One region of the Chromobacterium paludis genome, then DNA from elsewhere that is predicted to be linked to it. Evidence: predicted binding sites of a transcription regulator. Region 1 holds the regulator's gene; each other region holds the start of a gene.
The links. The regulator FNR, encoded in region 1, switches genes on or off when oxygen is low (the NO sensors DNR and NnrR bind a similar motif). The targets are predictions, from matches to a motif close to TTGATNNNNATCAA.
Positions count from the first base shown of each region.

Region 2: FYK34_RS14260 (DUF3820 family protein) is a predicted target of FNR. The motif match lies at 1,722-1,735, and genes of this name have one in related genera.
Region 3: FYK34_RS13690 (DUF3149 domain-containing protein) is a predicted target of FNR. The motif match lies at 2,362-2,375, and genes of this name have one in related genera.
Region 4: FYK34_RS18765 (universal stress protein) is a predicted target of FNR. The motif match lies at 2,500-2,513, and genes of this name have one in related genera.

Region 1 is NZ_CP043473.1:2,707,223-2,711,565, reverse strand. It holds gene FYK34_RS20505 (methyl-accepting chemotaxis protein) at 1-885, opposite strand, end outside; gene hemN (oxygen-independent coproporphyrinogen III oxidase) at 1,080-2,486, opposite strand; gene fnr (fumarate/nitrate reduction transcriptional regulator Fnr) at 2,592-3,338, shown strand; gene FYK34_RS12690 (DUF1853 family protein) at 3,387-4,304, opposite strand; gene FYK34_RS12685 (RNA methyltransferase) at 4,294-4,343, opposite strand, start outside.
Region 2 is NZ_CP043473.1:3,014,186-3,018,528, forward strand. It holds gene FYK34_RS14250 (IS110 family RNA-guided transposase) at 1-396, opposite strand, end outside; gene ylqF (ribosome biogenesis GTPase YlqF) at 506-1,447, opposite strand; gene FYK34_RS14260 (DUF3820 family protein) at 1,450-1,662, opposite strand; gene FYK34_RS14265 (DUF4870 family protein) at 1,872-2,216, opposite strand; gene FYK34_RS14270 (hypothetical protein) at 2,243-2,788, opposite strand; gene FYK34_RS14275 (electron transfer flavoprotein-ubiquinone oxidoreductase) at 3,115-4,343, opposite strand, start outside.
Region 3 is NZ_CP043473.1:2,896,285-2,900,627, forward strand. It holds gene FYK34_RS13680 (arginine deiminase) at 1-168, opposite strand, end outside; gene arcD (arginine-ornithine antiporter) at 243-1,694, opposite strand; gene FYK34_RS13690 (DUF3149 domain-containing protein) at 2,157-2,288, opposite strand; gene FYK34_RS13695 (CDP-6-deoxy-delta-3,4-glucoseen reductase) at 2,451-3,479, opposite strand; gene FYK34_RS13700 (SDR family oxidoreductase) at 3,519-4,343, shown strand, end outside.
Region 4 is NZ_CP043473.1:3,960,916-3,965,258, reverse strand. It holds gene FYK34_RS18775 (methyl-accepting chemotaxis protein) at 1-810, shown strand, start outside; gene FYK34_RS18770 (glutamine synthetase family protein) at 935-2,284, shown strand; gene FYK34_RS18765 (universal stress protein) at 2,603-3,079, shown strand; gene FYK34_RS18760 (TlyA family RNA methyltransferase) at 3,133-3,879, opposite strand; gene FYK34_RS18755 (glycine betaine uptake BCCT transporter) at 4,288-4,343, shown strand, end outside.

The DNA of each region.
Region 1 (4,343 bases):
CTGCGTGGTGTAGGCGGCGATGATTTGGGCGCCTTCCGCGCTGTGCCCGGCCACTTTCAGCCCGTCTGCGCCGGTCTTGCCGCCTATGGCCAGATCCAGCGCGCCTTGCTGGCCCTTCAGCATGGAGGTCAGCTTGTCCTGTTGCTGGGAGAGCTCGCTCTTCAGGCTGTCGTTGTAGGCCACGGCCTTGGCGATGTCGCCGCCCAGGCCGTCGGCGGCCTCGGCGATCAAGGGCCGCAGCTCCACCAGCCTGTCCCGCTGCGCGCTGTCCAGCGCATGATTGGCCGCGGGCAGGGCCGCCAGGGCGTTGGCCTCGCCCATGAGATTAAGCAGGCTCGCCAACTTGCCGGTGGTGGCATCCATCAGATAATAGGTATCGATGTCCGGGTCCAGCGTCAGATTGGAATTGTCGCTGATCAGGCCTATCAGGGTGGACAGTTTGTCGCCGAAGTCGCTGTAGGCCGCCATCGCCTGCGCCGGCGAGCCGCCCCCGGACTGCAGCTTGTCCCAGGACGCGCTGGCCGCTTGCCAGGCACCGCCGCTGGCCAGGTCGCCGCCCAACTGATCGTTGACGGTTTTGAGCGCCTGCCAGCTGGCTTGCAGCTGCTGGACGGCGGCGGGCAGGCTGTTCTTGGCGTCGGCTTCGCCCAGGGCGGCGCGCACCGATAGTTCGCGCGCTTGTTGGGTTTGCGCCAGCATGGCGGTCAAGGGCTTCATATAGACGACGCCGACCTGCTCCTTGGCGCTGAAATCGATATTGTCTTGATTGCTGCGATACAGGCCGTAGACCAGATACAGCAGCACGATGGCGAACAAGCATCCGATTACGGCGAAACGCTGGGGATAGCTGAGGCGTTGCATCAGCCGGACGATGGGTGTGTTCATGGCGAAACTCCTACCGTATCGCTGCGGCCAAAGCGGCCGCGCAAGACAGGACGGGAAACGCTTCCGTCCCTTCAACTGTATAAGTGAAATTGCTTATTACAAGACGGAATCATAGCCATTTACACGAATGGCGGATATCGCGGGCGAGATAGGCGAGGAAAGACCGCCTCGCGGGGGGCGCGAGGCGGCGGGATTTAGATGGTTTTGGAGTAGCGGGCGTGGGTCTGGCGCTCGCGCAGATGGCGGTCGAACAACATGGCGATGTTGCGGATCAGGAAGCGCCCCTTGGGCTCCACCATCAGGAAGTCGCCGTCGAAGGACAGCAGGCCCTGCTGTTGGAAGGCGCGGATCTGCGGCATTTCCTCGGTGAAATACTGAGCGAAGTTGATGCCGAAGATTTCCTCTATCGCCTCCACCGACAAGGCGAAGCGGCACATCAGGCCCTGGATGATGGTGCGGCGCAACAGGTCGTCGTTGTCCAGCGTGATGCCGCGCACGATGGGCAGCTTGTCCGCGTCCAGCGCCGCGTAATAGCCCTCCAGCGTCTTGTCGTTCTGGCAGTAGCTGGAGCCCACCTTGCTGATGGCGGACACGCCGAAGGCCAGCATGTCGCAGTCCGCATGCGTGGAGTAGCCCTGGAAGTTGCGTTGCAGCCGGCCCTGGCGCAGCGCCACCGCCAGTTCGTCGTCGGGCTTGGCGAAGTGGTCCATGCCGATGAACACATAGCCGGCGTCGGTCAGCATCTTCACCGCATCCTGCAGGATGTCCAGTTTGACCGAGGCGGAGGGCAGGTCCGCTTCGTGGATGCGCCGCTGCGGCATGAACACCGTGGGCAGGTGGGCGTAGTTGTACAGCGCCAGCCGGTCCGGGTTCAGCTCCAGCGCCTTTTGCAAGGTGCGCAGCATGGATTCGCGCGTTTGCAGCGGCAGGCCGTAGATCAGGTCCAGGCTCACCGACTGGATGCCGGCCTCTCGCCCGGCCTCGATCACGGCGCGGGTTTCTTCCTCGCTCTGGACGCGGTTGACGGCTTTTTGCACCGCCGGCTCGAAGTCCTGCACGCCGACGCTGATGCGGTTGAAGCCGAACTTGGCCAGCTTGAGCATGGTTTCGCGCGACACCTTGCGCGGGTCGATCTCGATCGAGTATTCGCCGTCGGGCATGAACTCGAAGTGCTCGGCCAGCATGGCCATCAATCGTTCCAGCTGCGCATCGGAGAGGAAGGTGGGCGTGCCGCCGCCGAAATGCAGCTGGATGATCTTCTCGCGGCAGCCCAGTTGCGCCGCCACCAGCTGGATTTCCTTCTCCAGGTGGTCCAGATAGATGTCCGCCTTGCTCTTGTCCTTGGTGATGATCTTGTTGCAGGCGCAGTAGAAGCAGACGGTGTTGCAAAATGGTATATGCACGTAAACCGATAAAGGCTTGCGGTTGGCGCCGATGCGGCGTTGTTGCAGGCGCAGCAGATAGTCATCATCAGAGAAATTTGATGTGAAGCGATCTGCGGTCGGGTACGATGTATACCGCGGTCCAGATCCATCCAGGCGTTCGATCAGCTCGCGATCGAACTCAAAATGGGCGGGTGAGAAGGGATGGGTGGTTTTCATGTCTCATTCAGATGGAAAAACTTCCGGTGTACTGGTAAATTTGCGGAAATCCCCCATTGTCGGCATTGACTATGGTCAACCTTTACGAGCTTGCAGCCAAATAGCATGTCTGAACACAACCACACACCCCTGCATTCTTTGAAAGTCTCCTGCTCCAGCTGCAGTCTGCGCGAGCTGTGCTTGCCTGTCGGACTGAACCGCGAGGAGATGAGCCAGCTCGACACCGTGATCCGGCAGAGCCGACGCCTGAAACGCGGCGAGTACCTGTTCCACAGCGGCGAGTCTTTCAAGTCCTTGTTCGCCGTGCGCACCGGCTTCTTCAAGACCTGTGTCGCCAGCCAGGACGGCCGCGAGCAAGTGACCGGCTTCCAGATGTCCGGCGAGCTGATGGGCCTGGACGGCATTTCCACCGGCAACCACAGCTGCGACGCCATCGCGCTGGAGGACAGCGAAGTGTGCGAACTGCCGTTCAACCGCATGGAAACGCTGAGCCGCGACATCCCCAGCCTGCAGCACCACTTCTACCGGCTGATGAGCCGCGAGATCGTGCGCGACCAAAACGTCATGCTGCTGCTGGGCAATATGAAGGCGGAGGAGCGCATCGCCGCCTTCCTGCTGAACCTGTCCGGCCGCCTGTCCAGCCGCGGCTTCGCCGCCAACGACTTCATCCTGCGCATGAGCCGCGAGGAAATCGGCAGCTTCCTGGGCCTGAAGCTGGAAACGGTCAGCCGCACGCTGTCCAAGTTCCAGCAACAAGGCTGGATCACCGTCGATCACAAGCACATCCAGCTGGTGCAACTGGACGATCTGAAAGCCTTGATTTCCGGCTGCGCCCACGCCAACGGGCACTAAGCGGGGTGGGTTGAGAAGTGAGGAAGGCAGGCCATGGCCTGCCTTTTTTCATGCCTGCGCGGCGGCGATGCGCTGCCGCAGCGCGGCCAGGCGGCCGGGGTCCGGCCAGCCGGGCGGGGTGACGAAGCCGCGCGCCGCTTCGCGCCAGACGCCGTCCGCGCCAGGCTGCAGTTCCGCCACCAGCTGCGGCGCGGCGGCGGCGGACAAGCTGTCGCGCAAGGCGTGTTCTTCCTGCGTCTCCGCCTCTGCCAAGCGGGCCGGCGCCAGCCAGCGCAATCGGGGCAGCCAGGCCCAGCGCGAATTTTCGTGCCGTCTGGGCCAGGCATCCAGCCGCGGCGCGTGCCAGCCATGGAGCTGGCCGGGCGCGAGAAGGGCCGCAGGGGCGGCGCCTGCGGGATAGAAGAACCAGCCGCAGAGGCGGGCGGCGGCGCGGCAGTTCTCGAAGCCCGGCGGCAGGACGGCCCGAGCGTTGGGATGGCGCGATAAAAGCAGCTGTGTTGTATTTTTGGTCTCTTTTAACCGCCAGGCGTCATTGATACCAGGGCCGATCAGCTCATCGGGCGAGTCGCCAACTTGCAGATAAAACTTGCTGGCGGTTTCCAGATGCCAGGGTTCGCCGTCCAGGCGCAGCAGAAAATCGAACTCTCCCACCGTGCGCCGCGCCGCATTGATGACTTTCAGGTTTTCAAAAGCCAGTTCGATATGCGATGCATGGCGAAACCAAAATGAGAATAATCGTTCCGCATATTTTCCAAGGCGGACGGCCGGCGCCCCGGCGAGCCAGGCTTCCAGCGCCGCCGGCGCGCGGTCCAGTTCGGCCAGCAGATTTGCGCCGTCCGCGCCCAGCAGGCGCTCGGGCGGCATGTCCGCGCCGCACAGCCAGGGCGGGGGAGAGGTCAGCAAAAAGGCCAGATCGCGCACCGCGGGATGCGCGTAAGGCAGGTCGCAGCCTGGCTCAGTCCGCATCGCCGGAGGCTTTGCCGGCCGCGCGCTGCACTTGCTTGT
Region 2 (4,343 bases), 310 kb from region 1:
TTCGGCAATGCGAGATTCCCGCAGGCGATGCAGTGCCGACAAGGCTTGCTGTTCGGCACTCTTGGCGGCAACGTAGCGCATGGTCGGGCGCGTAGCCGCCTCGCAGATGGCCTGGGCATCGATGAAATCGTTCTTGTTGCCGAAGACAAACGGGCGGATGTACTGCGGTGCGATCAGTTGTACGGTATGACCGAAGCCCGTCAGCTTGCGTGCCAGCCAGTGCGCGCCGCAGCAGGCCTCCATCACGATGCGGCAGGGAGGCTGTTTCGCGAGAAATTCGATGAGACTGTTGCGATTGAACTGCTTCTTGAGGACCGGGTTGCCGCGCGGGTCGTGCCCAATCAGATGAAAGCTGTGCTTGCCGATATCCAGACCGATGAGTGTGACGGTTGCCATGATGCTCTCCCCGAAGAAGAAAAAATGCCTCAGCAGGTTTGACGCCTGCTGAGGCATTTAGGTCAGGCTGACCATCACATTAAGCCCGGATGCTCCGGGCTTTTTGACATCAGCGGCTGCCTTGCTTGCGGCCTTCTTTATCTTTCAGCTTCTCTTCCCGCAAAATGGCTCGTTCGGCTGCCAGAATCTTGGCGCGCTTTTCCCACTCCACCCACTCTTCCGGACGCTCCAGCGTGATGCGGCCGGTCTGGCCGTCGCGGAAGTCGGTCAGCACGATTTCCGCCGCCTTTTGCATATTGATGCGGCCGCCGGACAGCACCGCGCCGCGGCGCTTGCCGATCAGCTCCAGCGCCTGCCAGTCCTGTGCGCCGTCCAGTTCCTCCACGTCAAACTTGTAGCGCGCGGCCAGCTCGGCGCGGTAGTGGACCAGCAGGTACTTCAGCAGCTCCAGCGACACCTCCTCCTCGTCCATGGCGTTGCGGCCGACGGCGCCGCTGGCGGCCAGGTTATAGCCGCCCTCTTCCACCTCGATCTTGGGCCACAGCATGCCGGGCGTGTCGTACAGCTCGAAGTCGTCGGCCAGGATGATGCGCTGCTCGTTCTTGGTCACGCCGGGCATATTGCCGGTCTTGGCGATCTTGCGGCTGGACATGCTGTTGATCAATGTGGACTTGCCGACATTGGGAATGCCGCAAATCAGCACGCGCAGCGGCTTTTCCAGGCCGCCGCGGGTCGGCGCCAGCGCGCGGCAGGCCGCGATCAGGCGCTGCGCCGGCGCGCGCTCGCCGGCATCCATGCCCAGCGCCTCGGTCTGCTTGCGGGCGCGGTACCAGGCCAGCCATTGTTCGGTCACGGCCGGATCGGCCAGGTCCTGCTTGTTCAAAATCATCAGCCGCGGCTTGCCCTTGGCCATGCGCGCCAGCATCGGGTTGGCGCTGGAGGCCGGCAGGCGGGCGTCCAGCAGCTCGATGACGACGTCGATATCTTTCAGGCGCTCGGCGACATCCTTGCGCGCCTTGTTCATATGGCCGGGAAACCATTGGATTGCCATAGTTAACGCTTTCTAATCGGGTCCAGCAGATAAGTCAGACCGTTGTGGTCCAGTTCTTGCATCAATTGCAGCAAGCGGCCGATCTCGCCCGGCGGGAAGCCTTCGCGGGCGAACCAGTTCAGGTAATGGCCCGGCAGCTCGCAAATCAGCGTGCCCTTGTGCTTGCCGAAAGGCATGGCGCGGGTGGTGAGGGCGATCAGGTCTTCGGCTTGCATGATGGCAGATATAGATGGGAGTTGGGCATTGTGCCAAAGCCGGCGGCATGCTGCCAGGCTTGACGTGGAACAAGCGTTTGTCTGCTTGCACGGCCAGATCGCCGTCAGCGGCGTAGCATGTGGACAAAACCATCCTGGCCGGGCCCTACCCGGCCGCATTTTTACCGGTTCGCGCAGAGCCGTTTGCGGGCGCCCTGGCGCCCGCCTTTTCATTTGGCGGGCATGGGCTTGCGGTCGTTGAAATACAGGAAGCCTTTGACAACGCGGTAGATATACCACACCCACACCGCGAACAACACCACGCCGCCCACCAGCAGCCAGATCGTGGCGAAGCCGACGACATAGCCCAGCAGCGCCAGCCAGAAGGTGCGGATCTGCCACTCGAAATGGCTCTCGTACAAGGTGCCGCGCACGTCGTCGCGCTTCACGTAATTGATGATCACGCCGACGATGGCGGTCACGCCCACCAGCAGGCTCACCGCCTGCAGGATATAGACGGTCAGCGTCAGATTGTTCAGCTTCCGTTCGTTCTCGTCCAGCAGCTCCAGCTCCATTCGCCTCTCCTCTCTATTTTCATCTCTCAACGCGCGAACAAGGCGGCGAAGCGCGCCGCCGCCGTGCGGCGAAACGCCAGGCTGGCCGGCACCGCGCCCTCATCCATCGCAGGGGCTGGCGCATCGCTCCAGCCTCGCAACACGCCATCCGCCCGCCGCGCGGGAGACAACACCGGCAAGACCGGCGTCCACTCCCAGCCGGCGGCCTCCGCCAATCGCTCCGCCCGGCGGTTGGCCTCATCCAGCCCGGCCAACTCGTCCAAGCCCACCTCCAGCTGCCGCCACGCCAACAGCAAGAGCCGCGCCGCCAGCCAGTCGGCCGGCTCGGCGATGCGCGCCGGCGTGGCGCCCGGCGGCAGGCCGCGCCGCATGGCCAGGTGCAGCGCCAGTTGGCGGATCTCGGGCAGCAGGGACTCCAGCAGGCAGGCGCGCTCCGGCAGCGCTTGCGGCGAGCCGGGACGATACGCCAGCCGCTCGCCGTCGGTCGACAGCGCGACCGGATACAGCGCCCGCGCCGCGGCATGCGGCTGGGCGTGGGGGGCGAGAATGCGGATGTCGCTGATTTCGTGCATGGCTCTATCTCCTGAAGCGTGCAATCCGCCTGACCGGAGACCATGTATTGCGCTGAGACTGCAAACACAAATGCCGCCGGTAATCGGCGGCATGGTCGGGTATGCGCTCGGTGAACCTGAAAGCCGAGCCTATCCCTGGCGCCGCCGGGAGGGGCGGTACCAATAATAAGCATGGGCGAAAAATACGGTTCGGGCTTGCATAAGGCCATGCTGCCAACGATGGCGCCGGCCGTCAAGCCATTGTTTCCCCTGGCTTGCCGGCGATCAAAACAAAAAAGCCGGGTTTCCCGCAGGAAACCCGGCCTCGCGCGGCGTGGAACGCCCGTTTACATATTCGGGTAGTTCGGCCCGCCGCCGCCTTCCGGCGTCACCCAGTTGATATTCTGGGTCGGGTCCTTGATGTCGCAGGTCTTGCAGTGCACGCAGTTCTGCGCGTTGATCTGCAGACGCGGCGCGCCCTCGTCCTGGCCGACGATCTCGTACACGCCGGCCGGGCAGTAGCGCTGCTCTGGCGCGTCGTACTTGGCCAGATTGATGGCGATGGGCACCGAGGCGTCCTTCAACTTCAGGTGGGCCGGCTGGTCTTCGCTGTGGTTGGCGTTGGAGATGAACACCGAGGACAGGCGGTCGAAGGTCAGCACGCCGTCCGGCTTGGGATACGGGATGCGGTTGCATTCATAGGCCGGGCGCAGCGCCTCGTTGTCGGCATGCTTGTGGCGCAGCGTCCACGGCGCGCGGCCGCGGAACAGGAAGGTGTCGATGGCCGAATAAATCATGGCCGGCCACAGGCCCCAGCGGAAGGACGGGCGGATGTTGCGCACCTTGTACAGCTCGTCATGCACCCAGCTCTGCTTGAACTTGGCCGAGTAAGCCTTGGCCTCGCCGCCCTGCGCCTGGGCCTCGTCGCCCAGCAGTTCGAACACCGCCTCAGCCGCCAGCATGGCGGATTTCATCGCCGTGTGGGTACCCTTGATCTTGGGCACATTGAGGAAGCCGGCGGTGTCGCCAACTAAAACGCCGCCCGGGAAAGTCAGCTTGGGCAGACTTTGCAGACCGCCTTCCGCCAGCGCGCGCGCGCCGTAGGACACGCGGCGGCCGCCTTCGAACGTCTTCTTGATCGCCGGATGGGTCTTGAAGCGCTGGAATTCCTCAAACGGCGACAGATAAGGATTCTGGTAGTCCAGGCCCACCACGAAGCCCACCGCCACCAAATTGTCTTCCAGGTGGTAGAGGAAGGAGCCGCCATAAGTGGCGGTGTCCATCGGCCAGCCCACCGTATGCGTGATATGGCCGGGCTGATGGTTTTCCGCCGGCACTTCCCACAATTCCTTGATGCCGATGCCGAAGGTTTGCGGATCGGAACCGTCGGTCAGCTTAAAGCGCGACAGCAGGGTCTTGGTCAGCGAACCTCTACAGCCTTCGGCGAAGATCGTCTGCTTGGCCCACAGCTCCATGCCTGGCTCGCCATCCTGGTCGCCGTTCTTGCCGGTGCCCACGGCGCCGGTGGCCACGCCTTTGACCGAGCCGTCGGCGTGATACAGCACTTCGGCCGCCG
Region 3 (4,343 bases), 190 kb from region 1:
CTCAACCATGTAAGCGTGGTCTTTTTGCGCGCGTTCCACCCAGATCACGTCATCGAACAGCAGGTCATGGCAATTGTCCGGGGTCAGGCGCTTGTGGGCCAGGCCAGGACGGCACACCATGACAGTTCGCAGCTTGCCGCACTCGGAATGAACACCAAACTTGGTCATAACGATACTCCTTGAGTCTTGTCTGCCTTAGGGACGGACCGGCCGTCCCCCCGACTGGTTTCAAAATTCTTCGCTTACAGGCCGATGGTGCCGGCTGCCAGCATGTAGACTGCGATCGCAGCCAGCACCACCACGATGGCGGCCAGCACGGCTTCGATCATATTGAACGGTTTCTGGCCCTGTTCTTTCTTGGCCCACAGGTAGAACAGCAGGCCCGGTGCGTACAACACCATGGACAGGAACAGGTACTTGGGACCGGCGGCGTAGATCAGCCAGGCGCCATAGACGGTGGCCAGGATGGCCGTGCCCAGCTCCTTGCCGCGGCCTTCGCCTTCGGCGTAGCCCTCGCCGCGTTGCGCCACCAGCCAGGAGTAGCCGGCGCACAGCAGGTAGGGAATCAGAATCATCGAGGTGGCCAGCGACAGCAGCGCCAGGTAGCCGGCCGAGCTCTTCAGCGTGATCAGCAGGAACAGCTGGATCAGGCCATTGGTCAGCCACAGCGAGGCAGCCGGAGTGTCGTTGGCGTTGGTGGTGCCGAACACCTTGGGCATCACGCCATCCTTGCCGGCGAGGTAAGGCGCTTCGGCGGCCAGCAGGGTCCAGGCCAGCAGCGCGCCGCCGACGGAGATCACCAGACCGGCGTTCATCAGGTTGGCGCCGAAGGAACCAAAGGCTTTTTGCAGCACATAGGCGGTGGACGGGTTCTTCAAGGCGGCCAGTTCCGGCTGAGTCATCACGCCCAGCGACAGCACCGACACGGCGACCAAGAGCGCGATGGTCAACAGGAAGCCGATCACGGTGGCCTTGCCCACGTCCTTCATGCTTTCGGCGCGGCCGGAGAACATCGAGGCGCCTTCAATGCCGATGAACACCCACACCGTCACCAGCATGGTGCTCTTCACCTGATCGACGATGGAGCCAAGCTTGGCGTTGCCCCAGAACTCGAGATTGAAGGTATCCACCTTGAAGGCGAACACGATCAGCGCGATGAACAGCGCCAGCGGCACCAGTTTGGCAATCGTGGTGATGGTGTTGATGAAGGCCGCGCCGTGCACCCCGCGCAACACCAGGAAGTGCAGCGCCCACAGCAGCACCGAGGCGCAGACGATGGCGGTGGGCGTGTTGCCGTCGCCGAATACCGGGAACCAGAAGCCCAGCGCCGAGAACATCACCACAAAGTACGACACATTGCCGATCCAGGCCGAGATCCAGTAACCCCAGGCCGAATTGAAGCCCATGTAGTCGCCGAAGCCGGCTTTGGCGTAGCCATACACGCCGCCCGACACTTCAGGCTTGCGCGAGGCCAGCATCTGGAACACGAAGGCCAAAGCCAGCATGCCGACGAAGGTGATGGCCCAGCCTATCAGAATGGCGCCGGCGCCGGCGCCGGCCGCCATATTTTGCGGCAGCGAGAAGATGCCGCCGCCTATCATGGAGCCGACGACTAGCGCGGTCAGCGCGCCTAGCTTGAGCCGGGGCGAACCGCCTTCCGTTACGCCGGCTTGGCTTGCAGTTTCAGTGGACATTTTCATTCTCCAATTAACGAGGTATGGCGTGATTTATCATTAAATTCTTATCATCTGAAACGATGGTATACCGCGTGAAATCGACCCTTCCAGACGAGTCATCGGCTCGATTGACATGTATCAAGCCCCTTTGGACTGAAACCGTCGAACTACAGAATTTGCGACTCAGGCTTACGTCAAAGCGTCATTGAAACTGGCAGTCATTCGCAAATACGGTCCAAGCCAGCGACCACACTCAGCATAGGACAAGCCCGGGAAAGCGAAAGATCGTGTCCTCAGCCGTCTGATCCAACGCAAAAAAATGAAGAAATCCATTAAAAACAAGAAATTAGGGATAGTTAAAATTAGAAAAGCCTGATTTTCAAGACGGCGGGCGGACAAAAAAAGAGCGGATACGGCCCACCACCGTATCCGCCAACACACACATCAAGAGGAAATGCCAAAACTACAGGGGTAAAACTTTTACTTGCCCGGCTTGTTCATGTTTCTGAAGATGGCCCACACCGCGCCCAACACCACCAGCGTAGCCACGACTATCGTTAATAGACTCAGACGACCCACGTCGTCGGACAACATCAAGGTCAGCAACTCCATCGTGTTCTCCCTCGCAGATTTCGCGACTCCGTGCCTTGCCAACGACATAATAACCATACACAAAACATTGGAATTGACCCAAATCAAACCGGATGTCATCTCGAAAAAATAAAAGCCCCCGGCCATAGCCGGAGGCTTTTTACATACAGATCAATGGCTTGTTTACTTAGCGCCGCCCATATCCTTAGCCAGGAAGAAGGCGTCGGAGAAGAACTCGTCTTCCGGCAGGGCGCGTTCGCGGGTGAAGGCGCCATGCGCCACCTCCACCATCACCGGCGCGCCGCAGGCATAGACTTGATGGCCGGACAAGTCGGCAAAATCTTCCAGCACCGCCTGATGCACAAAGCCGGTGCGGCCGGTCCAGTTGTCTTCCGGCAGCGCCTCAGACAGCACCGGGATGTAGCGGATATGCGGATGCTCCGCGGCCCAGCCTTCCGCCAGATCGGACATATAGAGGTCAGCCTTGCTGCGTGCGCCCCAGTAGAAAGTCATCGGCCGCGTGATGCCGTGCTGGATCGCGTGCTCGATGATGCCCTTCACCGGCGCGAAACCGGTGCCGCTGGCGATGAACACGATGGGCTTGTCCGACTCCTCCCGCAGGAAGAAGGAACCCAGCGGCCCCTTGAAGCGCATGATCTCGCGCTCCTTCATCTGATGAAACACGTACTCCGAGAAGGAGCCGCCTGGCTGGTGGCGGATATGTAGCTCCAGAAAAGCGTCGTCGTGCGGCGCGTTGGCGATGGAGAAGCTGCGCTTCTTGCCGTCCTTCATCAGGATGTCGATGTATTGGCCGGCGCGGAATTGCAGCCGTTCAGACACCGGCAGCTTCAGCTTCAGCACCGCCACGTCGTGGATTTTCTCGATTTTTTCCACCCGGCACGGCAGGGTCTTGATCTGGAAATCGCCGGCGCCGGTGACTTCGCGCACTTCGATGCTGATATCGCCCTGCGGCCGCGCGCAGCAGAACAGCGCCATGCCCTGGGCCTGCTCGGCCGAGGTCAGCGCTTTTTCCTGGAAGCCGTCCTGGCTCACTTCGCCTTCCACCACCTTGCCCTTGCAAGCGCCGCAGGCGCCGTCGCGGCAACCGTAAGGCAGGCCCACGCCCTGGCGCAGCGCGGCCTCAAGAATGGTTTCGTGCGCCTCCACTCCGAATGTATGCCCACTGGGGAGCACCTTCACCTGGCAAGTCATGTCGTTTCTCAATCCCGAATTCTGGCTAAAATGCACACCATGCGTACCTTGCTCATCATCGGCGCCGGCGATGTCGCCTACCGCGCCCTACCCCTGCTGCGCCAACATTGGCGCATCCTTACACTGTGCCGCAGCCAGGAAACGGCCGCGCGCTGGCGGGCGCAAGGCGCCTTGCCGCTGATAGGCGATCTGGACGGCTTCTCCAGTCTCGCGCGGCTGGCCGGACTGGCCGACGCCGTGCTGATCACCGCGCCGCCGCCAAACAGCGGCCGGACCGACCCGAGAGTGCGCAAGTTATTGTACGCGCTGGCAAAAGCCGACAGCATACCACAGCAATGGATCTACATCAGCACCAGCGGCGTGTATGGCAATGCCGATGGCAAGCTGCTGCGCGAGTCCTCTCCCCTGCATCCCAGCAGTGAGCGCGCGTTGCGACGCGCCGACGCCGAGGCCCAGCTGCGCCGCTTCGCCGCCCGCCGCGGTTGCGCGTTGACCATTTTGCGCGCGCCGGGCATTTACGCCGACGAGCGCCTGCCGCTGGCCCGCTTCGCCAGCGGCGCGCCGCTGATTGTCGACGCAGAGGACAGCTGGAGCAACCACATCCACGCCGATGATCTGGCGCGGCTGTGCGCGGCCGCGCTGCGGCGCAGGAACGGCATTCGCGTCTACAACGCCTGCGATGACCAGCCGCTGCCGGTCAGCCGCTGGTACCAGGCGCTGGGCGAGACGCTGGGTCTGCCCTGCCCGCCCCAATTGCCGCGCCAGCAGGTCAAGGCCAGCGTTTCGCCCATGCAATGGTCCTTCCTGGCCGAGTCGCGCCGGCTAGACAACGGCAGGCTGCGGCGCGAATTGCGCGTCGGCCTG
Region 4 (4,343 bases), 1.3 Mb from region 1:
ATCAACCACTCCTGCCGCGAGCTGACCCAGGACATGGACAAGGTGCATGAGGTGTCCGGCGTGGCCAGCGCCTCCACCACCGCCGCCGCCGCCGCCATCGAGCAGCTGTCGGTCAGCATAGACCACGTCAGCGCCACCACCCGCGACACCGAAACCGGCGCGCGCGACGCCGCCGACTTGGCGCGCCACGGCAAGACCTTGACCGACGACGCCGCCGAAGGCATCCGCCGCATCGCCGACCAGGTGCACGGCGCCAGCGACATGGTGGCGCAGCTGGCCGAGCGCAGCCGCAGCATCAGCAGCATCGCCGAGACCATACGCGACATCGCCAACCAGACCAATCTATTGGCGCTGAACGCGGCGATCGAAGCGGCCCGCGCCGGCGAGATGGGCCGCGGCTTCGCCGTGGTGGCCGACGAGGTGCGCAAGCTGGCCGAACGCACCGCCAGCGCCACCGACGAAATCAGCAATATCGTGCAGGCCGTGATAGACGAAACCGGCAACGTGGCCGGCCGCATGGACGAAATCCGCCCGGCGGTGCAGGCCGGCGTCGATCAGGTGCGGCAGGCGGCCAACACGCTGGAGGCCATCAGCCAACAGGCCAGCGTGGCCTTGGAGCATGTGCACAATGTGGCGGTGGCCATGGGCGAGCAGAGCCAGGCCGGCACCAATATCGCCGGCAATGTCGAGCAGGTGGCCGGCGTGGTGGAAGAGACGCAGAACTCGGTCAGCAACGCGGTGCAGGCGGTACGCGCCATCGACCAGCAGGCCGCCGGCCTGCATCAGACGGTGGGACGCTTCAGACTGTAAAACAATCGACAGGCTTGCCGCCGCCGCTGCGGCTGGCATAATGGTCGCGGGCGCACGCTCCATGAAAGCAAGAAAAAAAACTGAGGACAGACAGGAACCCCAGCACGCTTCAGTGGAGAATTGTATGTCTGATGCCCGCATGCCGGCAGGCCTCATCGAATGGCTGCAACAAAGCAAGGCGAGGGATGTGGAACTCGCCTTCGCCGACGTCCACGGCTTTCCCCGTGGCAAAACGCTGCCCGCCCCCGCCTTCATCCAGGGGCAGCAGCTGCGCATCGCGCGCGCGGTGCCGCTGCAAAGCTGCGTCGGCGAGTTTCCCGACTACAGCTACTACGGCGAGCACGACCCCGACGTCGCGCTGGTCCCCGATTACGCCACCCTGAAAGCGGTGCCGTGGGCCAAGACCCCGCGCGCCATGGTGATTTGCGACAACGTGGACCATGACGGTAGCCTGTCGCCGCTGGCGCCGCGCTCGGTATTGAAGCAGCTGCTGGCGCGCTACGCCGCCCGCGGCTGGACGCCCATCGTCGCGCCGGAGCTGGAGTTCTATCTGTTCGCCGCTCATGGCGACCCGGCGCAACCCTTCCAAGCCCCCAAGCTGCCCAGCGGCCGCCGCGAGACCGGCTTCGACGCCTTCGGCTTCTCCGCGCTGGGCGAGCTGGAAGCCTTCTTCGACGAGCTGTACCAGGCCTGCGAGACGCTGGGCATCGCCACCGACACCTGCGTGCACGAGATGGGTCCCAGCCAGTTCGAGATCAATCTCAAGCACGGCGACGCGCTGAAGCTGGCCGACGACACCTTTATGTTCAAGACCGCGCTCAAGGAAATCGCCCTGCGCCACGGCCTCAGCGCCGTGTGCATGGCCAAGCCCTTGCCCGGCCAGCCCGGCAGCTCCATGCACATCCATCAAAGCATCGTGGACCGCGGCGGCGCCAATGTGTTCAGCCGCGCCGACGGCGCGGAAAGCCCGGAATTCTTTGGCTTCATCGCCGGCCTGCAGCGCTACCTGCCGGAGCTGATGCCGCTGTTCTGTCCCAATCCCAACTCCTACCGCCGCTTCGTCAAGGGCATGGCCGCGCCGGTCAATCTGAGCTGGGGCCTGGACAACCGCTCGGTGGGTCTCCGGGTGCCGGTGTCCGGCCCGGAAGCGCGCCGCGTGGAAAACCGCCTGCCCGGCTGCGACGCCAACCCCTATCTGGCGCTGGCCGCCAGCCTGGGCGCCGGCCTCGCCGGCATCGAGCAAGGCTTGACGCCGGACGAGGCGGTGCACGGCAATGTGTTCAAGCAGCAGGCCGCCAGCCTGCCGTCCACCCTGGACGCGGCCTGCGCCGCGATGGCCGCCGGCGGCGCGGCGGAAGCGCTGTTCGGCGCCGAGTTCAGCCGCGCCTACCTGGCGGTCAAGGAGGTGGAATTGAACGATTACCACCGCCAGGTTTCCACCTGGGAGCGGCAGTACCTGGGGTTCTTGGTCTAGCGCTCCCCAACCTTGGCTGCAGGCCGGCCGCCCCCCATCCCCTTCGGCCCCGGCTTCTTCGGCCGCAGGGGTCGCCAAGGGGTGTCGGGGAGCTGCAAGACAGCTCCCCGGCCTGCCCAGCGGGCCGCCCCGCCGTTCAAACATTCGTCCACGCAGCCGACGCGGTAGACTCAGGCCCATGGTTTGAATCGCGCCGGAGATAGCGCCGAGCAAATTTGCCCTGGATCAATACCCGCGCGAGCCCGGCAAGACAAGGCCGCCCAGGGCGCGGTATGCTGAAGTCATCCCACCAAGCAGAAGTATGCCAAGGAGCAGCCGATGTACAGCCACATCATCGCCGCGATAGACGGCAGCAACAATTCCGACAAAGCCTTGCACGAGGCCATCCGCCTGGCCAAGTTCGCCGATTCCCGCCTGACCCTGGTGCACATCGCCAGCGTGCGCGACTTGGCCGTAGACAGCCTGGGCGTCTACGCCGGCGACCCCGGTTACGACCTGGTGCTGAAGCAGGGCGAGGAGGCGCTGGCGCGCGCGCAGCAGATCGCCCGCAATGCCGGCCTCAGCAATGTGCTCAGCCATCTGGAAAAAAGCTGGGAAGGCGGCCATGACCTGGCCGATCTGCTGCTGGGCTACGCCCGCTCGCAACAAGCCAATCTGATCGTGCTGGGCACCCATGGCCGCGGCGGCCTGGCCCACCTCTTCCTTGGCAGTTTCGCCGAGGACGTGCTGCGCCGCAGCCATCTGCCGCTCTTGGTGGTGCGCAGCCAGGACGACGACGACATCAGCGTGGAATAAGCCCATCCCGCAGGCCATCCCTCCGGCCCGCCTCGCGCGAGCCGGTTTGCGCTTCAGCGCCGCACAGCGTGCACGAAGAACTCGTGATTGCCGTCGCCGCCCTTGATCGGGCTATCGAACCAGGCCAGCACCCGCATGGCCTGCTCGTCCAACACGCGGTTGATCTTGTCCTTCACCACGGGATACAGGCTTTCGTCGCGCACAATGCCGCCCTTGGACAAGCCCTCGCGCCCCACTTCGAACTGCGGCTTGACCAGGCTGAGCAGGCGGCCGCCCGGCTTCAGCAGGGGCAGGGCCGACGGCAGCACCAGGCTTAGCGAAATAAACGACACGTCGCACACCATCAAGTCGAAGCCGTCACCGTCATTGGCCGCCAGCAGCGCGGCGCGGTCCAGCGCGCGCGCGTTGACGCCCTCGAAATAGCGCACCCGCGCGTCCTCGCGCAGCCGGGCATGCAACTGGTCGTGGCCCACGTCCACGCCCACCACCCGGCGCGCGCCGGCCTGCAGCAGGCAGTCGGTAAAGCCGCCGGTGGACTGGCCCACGTCCAGCGCGGTCCAGCCGGCTGGATCCAGCCCGGCTGCGGCCAGCGCGCCCTGCATCTTCAGGCCGCCGCGCGAGACGTAGCGGTCGGCCTCGTCGGCGACGATGGCAAATTCGGCATGCGGCGGAAACTTCTGGCTGGCCTTGCTCACCGGCGCGCCCTCGCAGCTGACGCGGCCGGCGGCGATCAGGTTCTGCGCCGCGGTGCGCGAAGCCGCAAGCCCTTGTTCCACCAGCAAAACATCCACTCGAATCATCTGCGTCTCCCGCTTTCGGCCTATCATCAGCGCGACAGGTTGGCCAAGCCCGCTCGCGCTGTCAAGACTGGCCGCCGGCGCGCCCATTTTCCAGAAAAGTACGCCCCTGATGTTTACAAGAAAACGCTAATGGTGATAGTCTAAAAAGCAATTGATTGATTTTGTTCAATTATCCAGGCAGCTCCCGCATGCATTAAACGGGGAAAATCCGCCCGCACAGCGCGGATTTATTCATTTCAGCTGCCCGCTCCGCCGCATCCGGCCAGACGCGCCGGCCTTGCCCATACGGAGTGCTCTCGCCGGCCCGCGCCGGTTTCGCCCGCGGTTTCGCCGCGCCGTTCCGCTCACCCTTACATCGCGACCATGCGCCCCGCGCGGGGCTTGTCGTCGCCATGCACAGGAGTCCCGATGGTTTTACGTCTCTCTCTCTTGCTCACCGTATTGTTCGCGCTATGGGGGGTCAT